One region of the Arthrobacter sp. SDR-2R genome, then DNA from elsewhere that is predicted to be linked to it. Evidence: predicted binding sites of a transcription regulator. Region 1 holds the regulator's gene; the other holds the start of a gene.
The links. Region 1 encodes Rex, which represses fermentation and respiration genes when NADH is low (regulators of the CRP and FNR family bind a similar motif). Its sites were predicted from a motif close to CTTGTGAANNNNTTCACAAG; they were not measured.

Region 2: a site for Rex is predicted at 1,316-1,335, ahead of araB (ribulokinase). Genes of this name have one in related genera too.

The regions. Positions count from the first base shown of each region.
Region 1 is NZ_CM173231.1:1,323,245-1,328,174, reverse strand. It holds gene AC3ANU_RS06115 (hypothetical protein) at 1-396, shown strand, start outside; gene AC3ANU_RS06110 (redox-sensing transcriptional repressor Rex) at 510-1,214, opposite strand; gene AC3ANU_RS06105 (glutaredoxin family protein) at 1,308-1,562, opposite strand; gene AC3ANU_RS06100 (HAD family hydrolase) at 1,641-2,459, shown strand; gene AC3ANU_RS06095 (30S ribosomal protein bS22) at 2,539-2,637, opposite strand; gene AC3ANU_RS06090 (helix-turn-helix domain-containing protein) at 2,789-3,001, opposite strand; gene AC3ANU_RS06085 (3-deoxy-7-phosphoheptulonate synthase) at 3,156-4,295, opposite strand; gene AC3ANU_RS06080 (acetylxylan esterase) at 4,611-4,930, opposite strand, start outside.
Region 2 is NZ_CM173231.1:4,067,388-4,072,317, forward strand. It holds gene araB (ribulokinase) at 1-1,174, opposite strand, end outside; gene chvE (multiple monosaccharide ABC transporter substrate-binding protein) at 1,441-2,568, shown strand; gene mmsA (multiple monosaccharide ABC transporter ATP-binding protein) at 2,675-4,204, shown strand; gene mmsB (multiple monosaccharide ABC transporter permease) at 4,209-4,930, shown strand, end outside.

The DNA of each region.
Region 1 (4,930 bases):
CTGACCGGGCTGACGCAGCTGGATGATCCGGTGTTCCGGCGGACATTCGAGGACCAGATGGCGGCCGGAGGCGCCAGTGGAGTCACCTATGACGACATTAAGGGGGTCATCGCCGGCACCCTGGTGGTGTTCGCGATCATTGGCGTGGCCCTCTACCTGCTGGTGGCCTTCTTCGTCCGAAAGGGCAAGAACTGGGCCCGCATCCTGGGAACGGTCTTCGCTGCACTGTCCGTCTTCGGACTCTTTGGTCCCCCCAGCTTTGCCACCATCGGAACGCTCCTGGGAATTGCGGCCATCGTGCTGCTCTACCTTCCGGCAGCCGCCCCGTACTTCCGGAAGCAGCAGCCTTTCGCCAACCCCTATTCGGGCGGCTTCGGCAACCCCTACGGGCGGTAGCCACTCCGCCCGCTGACACTGCACGCGGCCCGGGATGCATCATTCGCATCCCGGGCCACCTGCTTTAACGGGTCCGCCAAGACTTGGGCCGGGGGAAAACTTCCAGGGAAACCCTAGGCCGTCTGCCCGGGCGTCTGGGCCCGCTGGGCGTGGTAGGCCAGGATCTGGAGTTCAGTGGCCATGTCCACCTTGCGAAGATTGACCCCTTCGGGAACCTGCAGCATCACGGGTGCAAAGCTCAGCACGCTGCGCACGCCTGCCGCCACCACACGGTCGCAAACGCCCTGCGCGACGGCCGCGGGAAGGGCCAGGACCACCATGTTGGCCCCGGTGCGGTGCAGGACGGTCTCCAGGTCTGCCACGTCGCTGACGCGCAGCCATCCCACCTCGTTGCCCACCACCATCTGGTCTGCGTCGAAGATGGCCACCACATCGAACCCGCGCGACTCAAAGCCGCCGTAGCGTGCCAGCGCCTTGCCCAAGTTGCCGGCGCCCACAATGGCCACTTTCCAGTCGTGGGTCAGTCCGAGCGCGGCGGCGATGTGGCGGCTGAGGTACTGCACCTCATAACCGACGCCCCTGGTGCCATAGGACCCCACATGGGACAGGTCCTTGCGGAGGGTTGAAGAACTGACGCCGGAGGCTTCTGCCAGGGATTCGGAGGAAACGCGCTCCACGCCCTCGGACAGCAATGTGTTCAGGGCACGGAGGTAGATGGTGAGCCGGGCCACGGCGGCAGGAGGTATCTGCTTGGTCAGTGCGCCCGTGGCATCCGGAAGGTCCGGGACAGACTGGGGCGAAGAACCCAGGGATGTCACCCGCACCTCCCTTGCGTCGCGTTGTGAGTCCACTCTAGGTCCCTGCCGCTCATGCCTTCAAAACCAGGACCATCAGAAACTGCCGCCACTGCCCTACCGGCCCATGGCGCGCTGCAGCACGCGTGCCAGCCGGACCTCGTCGATCTTCCAGAAGTCGCGCTGCACGCCGTCCACCAGGACCACCGGGATCTCTTCGGCGTAGCGCTCCCGCAGTTCAGGCTGGTTGTCCACCAGCTCTTCGCTCCAGGTAAGGCCCAATGAGGCAGTGACCCGGCCGACGGCGTCGCGCGCCTCCTCACAAAGGTGGCAGTCAGCTTTGGTGACCAGGACGACGCGGGGTGTAGCCATGGCTTAACGGTATCGCCGTTCCCGGCGTGAGGCTGACGCCGACGGCGGCGGGCCAGTGGATTGACTAGACTCAACTCCATGCCCCAGGAGAAATACGTCGCCGTAGTCACACGGCCGGTTGCTGCGCCGCAGCCCGGCGAGGCGGCGTTCTTCGATGTGGACAACACCCTGATGCGGGGTGCCAGCCTGTTCCATGTGGCCCGCAAGATGCACCAGCGGGGAGCCTTCACCCTGAGGCAGGCGGCGGGTATGGCCTGGAAGCAGTTCAAGTTTGTGGCCCGCGGCGAGAACATGGACGATGTCCATGCCGTCCGGGACTCGGCCCTGACCCTGGCCGTGGGCATCAGTGTGGATGACATCAAGGCGCTGGGCGAAGAAGTCTATGACGAGATGATCGCGTCCCGGATCTGGCCCGGCACCAAAGCGCTGGCGCAACAGCACCTGAGGGTGGGCCGCCGCGTCTGGCTGGTGACAGCCACCCCCATCGAAGTGGCCACCGTAATCTCCACCCGGCTGGGACTGACCGGAGCCCTGGGGACCGTGGGCGAGGTCTCGGACGGCCTGTACACCGGGCGGCTGGTGGGAGACATCCTGCACGGCTCGGCCAAGGCCGTGGCCGTGCAGGCCATCGCCGACGATGAGGGCCTGGACCTCAAGCGCTGCTGGGCCTACAGCGACTCCTACAACGACGTCCCGCTGCTGTCGCTGGTGGGCCATCCGGTGGCCATCAATCCGGACGCCAGGCTGCGCCGCCACGCCCGCGACCGCAACTGGCCGGTTTACGATTTCCGCGCAGGCCGCCGTGCCGCGACATTGGGACTCAAGGCGGCCACCTTCGGCGGGGCCATCTACGGCCTCTGGAAGGGCTTCGCCCGCATCCGCGGCCCGCGGGCATAATTCTTACCTCTTGCCGGGTTAAACGAAATGCCCGCCACCTTGGAAGGCGACGGGCATTTCCACGCTGCTTGAAGTATCGCTACTTCTTGTTGCGGCGCTGGTGACGGGTCTTGCGAAGCAGCTTGCGGTGCTTCTTCTTGGCCATACGCTTGCGACGCTTCTTAATAACTGAACCCACGAAAGTTCCTTACAAACTAGATGCAGTACCTGTCTGATGGAGAATGTCCGTGGACAAAGCTACGAACTGAACAACTGACAGATTCTTACAATGACGTAAAACGTTCCTTAACAGGGTACCGCTTATCGGGAGCCGCTCAGGACAGGCAGCCTCAGGCGGTTTCGGTGTGGCCTTCCACGACAGCACCCCTGAGGTACTGTTCGACGGCGTTTTCGGGGACCCGGTAGGAGCGGCCGAAGCGCACCGCCGGCATTTCGCCGGAGTGGACCAGCCGGTAAACAGTCATTTTGGAGACCCGCATGACCTCGGCTACTTCAGCCACGGTCAGGAACTTCGCGTTGGAGAAGTTCTGTTCTGCCGACATTTCCCTATTTTCCTTTGCTGACGGATGGACAACAGTGACCCCAGGTACGTGCCAATGCGGTGTTACGATGCTGAGCCATCCACCAACCACCTAAAAAGATACTCTAGATGTTCATGTGGCAGATGTGAAAGTAGTGCCTCCCCTATTTCAGCCCCTAATCTGACTGCCGCCGCTTCCGTGCCGATGCCGCCAGCTGCTCAAGGACGGACGCGGAAACGTCCCAGTCCATGCACGCATCCGTGACGCTTTGCCCGTACACCAGCTCCGCGCGTCCGGCCGCGTGCTCGGCAACATCCAGGTTTTGCGCGCCGCCCACCAGGAAGCTTTCCAGCATCACGCCGGCCACGGCCCGCGCGGCAGCCCCGCCCTGCTCCAGCTGGGCGCCAATCTCCAGGGCCACCTCAGCCTGCCGGTGGTGGCTCTTGCCGCTGTTGGCATGGCTGGCATCCACGATCAGCCGCGGGTTCAGCCCCTTGCCTGCCAGTTCACCGGAGGCGCGTTCCACATCGGCCGCTGAGTAGTTGGGTCCCTTGCGGCCGCCGCGCAGGATCACGTGGGTGTCCGGGTTTCCAGCCGTTGCCACCAGCGCAGCCCGGCCGTCGCCGTCGATCCCCAGGAAGGCCTGCGCCGCCGCCGCGGCACCGCATGCATCGATGGCCACCTGGAGGCCGCCGTCGGTCCCGTTCTTGAAGCCGATGGGCATGGACAGCCCGGACGCGAGCTGGCGGTGGATCTGGCTCTCGGTGGTGCGGGCACCGATGGCACCCCACGAGATCAGGTCCGCCATGTACTGGGGGCTGATCGGTTCGAGGAACTCCGTTGCCGTGGGGAGGCCCAGCGCGGTGACCTGCTGCAGGAACAGCCGGGCGGTGCGGAGGCCGGTGACCATGTCATGGGTGCCGTCCAGCCGTGGATCGTTGATCAGGCCCTTCCAGCCCACGGTGGTGCGCGGCTTTTCGAAGTACGTCCGCATGACGATCAGCAGGTCTTCCTTGTGCTTCTCCGCCTGGCTGACCAGCCGGCGGGCGTATTCCAGCCCTGCCTTGGGGTCGTGGATGGAGCAGGGACCCACGATGACCAGCAGGCGGTCGTCCACGCCGTCCATGATGGCGCGCACTTCGTCGCGGCCGCGTTCGACGACGGCAGCGGCCCGGGCGTCCAGCGGCAGTTCCGCGAGGAGGTCGGAAGGAGTGGGCAGCGGAGTGAACTCGCTGACGCGCAGGTTGGACGTGGACTTGGTGTCGCTGGCGCGCTGGTTTGAGGTGGTTTGTGCCGGTGCTGTTGCGGTGCTCATGTTCGGGTCCTGTTCCAGATGGGAAGCGGGCCCGGATTTCAGAACCCGCCGGAGAAACGGCGAAGGGCAGAGAATAATCTCTGCCCTGTTGGCTCTGAAGGAATGCTGGATGCGTGTCAGTTAGACGCGGGCCCCTCCAGAGCCAACGAAAAATACGCATACCAACGGTTAGTCATGGAAAAGACAATAAACCCGGGCCGCCGCGGGAGCAAAATCGGCTTCCGTCACATTCCATCCCGGGCTTGTTCGCGGATCCGGACGCACAAGGTGCGGATCCGCGAACAAGCTTAGGCTTTAGCGGCCCGCTGCCCGGGCTCAGCCGAGGAGTTTGCGGAGGTACTGGAGCTGCCGGATCCAGTGATGTTCCTGGCCGCCTTCATGGTTGTTGAACCGGTACACCTCGATCTCCTTGTCCGCCCCGCTGGCGGAGGAGGCGCCCGATCCGGAACCGTAGGCGTTGAAGCTGGCGAAAACGGTGGACGGCGGGCAGATGTCGTCCATCAGCGCCGCGGAGTACAGTGCCGGGGCGCTGGCGCGGCGGGCCAGGTTGACGCCGTCGAAGTAGTTGAGGACGGCAAGGGTGGACTCATAGCGGTCCCGGTGGCGTGCCAGGAACTGGGCAATCTCCGGGTACG
Region 2 (4,930 bases), 1.7 Mb from region 1:
CCCCGATGGCCTGCCGCGACGCCAGTCCGGTGAGGTACTCGTGGATTCCCAGCCCCGCGTCCCCGGCAGCCTCATGGTATTCGGGCGGGACGCCGTACCTGGTGAACCAGCCGAAGATGTCCCCCACACCGGACTGACCGGCCTCGTAACCCCACAGGCCGGGCACGATGCCGCCGTCCACTGCCCCGCACATTCCCGGCACTTCACGCAGTTCGCTGCCGTTCATCACATGGCAGGTGGAGGTGCCCATGATAGCCACCAGCTGGCCGGATTCCACGGCCTTGGCAGCAGGGGCAGTGACGTGGGCGTCAACGTTTCCCACGGCCACGGCGATGCCCTCCGGCAGCCCGGTCCAGGCTGCAGCCTCCGCCGTCAGGGTCCCTGCGGCGTCCCCCAGCCGCCCGATCGTGTGCTCCAGCTTGGAACTGACAAAGTCCTTGAAGTCCGGATTCAGGGCGGCCAGGAAATCCTCCGAGGGGTACCGCCCGTCCTGGTAGATGCCCTTGTAGCCGGCGGTGCAGGCGTTGCGGACGTAGCGGCCGCACAGCTGCCAGACGATCCAGTCGGCCGCCTCCACCCAGTGGTCCATTTCGGCGTAGGCCTCCGGGTCCTCTTCCAGCAGCTGCAGGCCTTTGGCGAATTCCCACTCGGACGAGATCAGGCCGCCGTACCGCGGAAGCCAGTCTTCGCCGCGTTCGGCCGCCAGCCGGTTGATCCGGTCGGCCTGCCCCTGGGCGGCGTGGTGGCGCCAGAGCTTCACGTAGGCATGCGGGCGGTTGGCATAGCCCGGCAATTCGTTCAGCGGCGTGCCATCGGCCTTCACGGGCACCATGGTGCAGGCGGTGAAGTCGGTGGCAATGCCGACGACGGCGGCCGGGTCGATCCCCGCGTCAGCCACCGCGGCAGGAACGGCGGTGCGCAGGACGTCCCGGTAGTCGTTGGGCACCTGAAGCGCCCATTCGCCGGGAAGCCGCGTGCCGTCGTCGCCCGCCACGTCACCGGGCAGGGAGCCGGTCACCACCGCATGGGGATATTCATGGACGGCGCTCCCAAGCTCCTTGCCGTCGCGGACCCGCACCACCACGGCGCGGCCGGACAGGGTCCCGAAGTCCACGCCGACCACGCAGTGGTCGTGGCGGGGGTCGGAGCTGGAAGTAAATAGCGCATCTGGCATGGGGTTGCCTCCATCCGGGAGGCAAGCGGCCTCATTACCGGTTTTGTAGGGTCAGGGTCGAGCTAAGTGCTGCAGCAAGTGTGAACGCTAACAAAGAAGAAGTCAATGCCATCGAAAGATTTCGGAGTTTCCGGGAGAAGGCTCTTGTTAGCGTTCACAAATCAGTCTATATTGAACCGACACATCAACCATGTGGCCAGGACCGGGAGCACCGTTGCTTCCCGGCCCAACAACACTTCGCGGCAATGCTGCCGCGGAAGGAGATTATGGTGAGAATCAAAAAACTCATGGGCGCGGTGGCCCTTGTCCTCGCCCTGACCGTGGGAGCCACCGGTTGCGGCTCCCGTGGCGGAACCAGCGAATCCAGCGGCGCAGCGAAGCCCAGCGACTCGCTGGTTGGCATCTCGATGCCAACCCAGACATCTGAACGGTGGATCGCCGACGGCGCCAATGTTGAGAAGTCCCTGAAAGACCTCGGCTACAAGACGGACCTCCAGTTCGCCAACGACGACATCCCCACGCAGGTCTCGCAGATCGAAAACATGCTGACCAAGGGCGCCAAGGCCCTGATCATCGCTGCCATCGACGGCACCACCCTGACCGACGTCCTGGCCAAGGCCAAGGAGCAGAACGTCAAGGTCATCGCCTACGACCGCCTTATCAACGGCACTCCGAACGTGGACTACTACACCACGTTCGACAACTACACCGTGGGCGTCCAGCAGGCCACCTCGCTGCTGACCGGCCTGGGGCTGGTCGACGCGAGCGGCAAGAAGGTGGACGGCAAGGGCCCCTTCAACATCGAACTTTTCGCCGGAAGCCCGGACGACAACAACGCCAACTTCTTCTGGACCGGCGCCATGGACACCCTCAAGCCCTACATGGATGCCGGCACCCTGAAGGTCCCCAGCGGCCAGACCAAGTTTGAGCAGGCCGCCATCCTTCGCTGGCAGGCACCCGTGGCGCAGAAGCGCATGGAGGACATCATCACCTCCGCCTACAGCTCGGGCACCAAGCTGAACGGCGTCCTTTCCCCGTACGACGGCCTGTCCATCGGCATCATCTCCGCCCTCACCAGCACCGGCGGCTACGCCAAGGGAAGCCTTCCGGTGGTCACCGGCCAGGACGCCGAAAAGGGCTCCGTGAAGTCCATCGTCGCGGGCGAGCAGTACTCCACCATCTTTAAGGACACCCGCCAGCTCGGCGCACAGGCCGTCAAGATGGTCGACGCCGTCCTCAAGGGCCAGGAACCTGAAACCAACGACACCAAGACCTACAACAACAAGGTCAAGGTTGTTCCGGCCTTCCTGCTGAAGTCCGTGATCATCACCAAGGACAACTACAAGAAGGAACTGATCGACTCGGGTTACTACACCGACGCCGACGTCAAGTAGTCAGCGTCCGGGGGCTGTGGCCGGACCTCCATCCGGCCGCAGCCCCGCCCGCAACCTCCTGCAGCAGCAGGACGGCCAAGCTTCGACCAGTCAGTGGGAATTGACGATGAACACACCCATTCTTCAAATGCGAGGAATCACCAAGACCTTCCCCGGCGTGAAAGCGCTGCAGGACGTCACCCTCGATGTGAACCGTGGAGAGGTCCACGCCATCTGCGGCGAAAACGGCGCCGGCAAATCAACGCTCATGAAAGTGTTGTCCGGCGTCTATCCACACAACAGCTTCGAAGGGGAAATCCTCTTCGAAAACGAACCCTGCAACTTCTCCAGCATCTCGGACAGCGAGAAGCGGGGCATCGTGATCATCCACCAGGAACTGGCGCTGAGCCCGTACCTCTCCATCGCTGAGAACATCTACCTTGGCAATGAACAGGCCACCAACGGATGGGTGGACTGGCGCAAGACCAACCTGGAGGCAGCAAAGCTGCTGGCCCGCGTGGGCCTCGACGAAAACCCCGTCACCCCCGTCCAGCACATCAGCGTGGGCAAGCAGCAACTCGTGGAGATCGCCAAGGCGCTGTCCAAGGAAGTGAAGCTGCTCATCCTGGACGAGCCCACGGCCGCCCTCAACGACGAGGATTCCGGCCACCTGCTGGACCTGATCCTCCATCTGAAGGGCCAGGGGGTAACCAGCATCATCATCAGCCACAAACTCAATGAAATCCGCAAGGTGGCCGACGCCGTCACCATCATCCGGGACGGCAAAACCATTGAGACCCTCCGGCTCGATGAAGGCCAGATCACCCAGGAACGCATCATCCGCGGCATGGTGGGCCGCGACCTGGAGAGCCTGTACCCGGACCGCGAGCCGAACATCGGTGAGGAAGTCCTCCGGATCGAGGACTGGTCCGTCCGGCATCCCCAGGACCACAGCCGCATGGTGGTCCGCAACGCCAACCTGCATGTCAGGAAGGGCGAGGTGGTGGGACTTGCCGGGCTGATGGGCGCCGGGCGCACCGAACTCGCCATGAGCGTCTTCGGCCGAACCTACGGCACCGCAATGTCCGGCAAGGTCTATAAGTACGGCGAGGAAATCAACACCTCCACCGTCTCCGACGCCATCCGCCACGGCATCGCCTACGCCACCGAGGACCGCAAGCACTACGGCCTGAACCTCATCGAGGACATCAAGCGCAACATCTCCCTTGCAGCGCTGCGCAAGCTCGCCAAACGCGGCTTCGTGGACAAGAACCAGGAGACCGTGGTGGCCAACGGCTACCGGAAGAGCATGAACATCAAAGCGCCCTCGGTGGCCGCCATCACCGGCAAGCTCTCCGGCGGCAACCAGCAGAAGGTGGTGCTCAGCAAATGGATGTTCTCCGACCCGGACGTGCTCATCCTCGATGAACCCACCCGCGGGATCGACGTCGGGGCAAAATTCGAGATCTACACGATCATCGCCAAACTGGCGGCCGAAGGAAAAGCCGTGATCGTCATTTCCTCGGAACTTCCCGAACTCCTGGGCATCTGCGACCGCATCTACACCCTCGCCGCCGGCCACATCACCGGCGAAGTCCCCATCGCCGAGGCCACCCAGGAAACCCTGATGCACTACATGACCAAAGAGAAGGAATAGCGAAATGTCCGCCTTACGAGAATCGCTCGGATTCCTCACCAGCCGCCTCCGCCAGGTTGGCATCTTCGTTGCCCTGATCCTGATCGTCCTGCTATTCCAGGGGCTGACCGGCGGGATCCTGCTGGAACCGCAGAACGTCACCAACCTGGTGGTCCAGAACAGCTACATCCTCATCCTGGCCATCGGCATGGTGATGGTGATCATCGCCGGGCACATTGATCTTTCCGTCGGATCCGTTGCCGGGTTCATCGGCGCGGTGGCCGGCGTCATGATCGTGCACTGGGGCTGGCCGTGGTGGGCCGCAATCCCTGCCTGCCTGGTGGTGGGTGCCCTTGTGGGCGCCTGGCAGGGCTACTGGATCGCCTATGTGGGGATCCCGGCCTTCATCGTCACGCTGGCGGGCATGCTGATCTTCCGCGGACTCACGCTCATCACCCTCAAGAACCAGCAGATCACCCCCTTCCCCGCCGAACTGCGGGCCCTGGGCGGCGGTTTCCTTCCGGACATCTCCGGCGGCACCTCCGTCCTGGAATGGCTCACCGTCATCCTGGGTGTCGGCGCTACGGTGGCACTGCTGATCCAGGCCCTCAAGGAGCGCAGGATCCGCAGGAAGTTCGATCTCGAAAGCGAACCCCTGGTCTGGTTCGTCATCAAAACCGCCTTCACGGCGCTGCTCATGCTCATCATCACCTTCCTGCTGGCCTCCTACCGCGGCACGCCGATCGT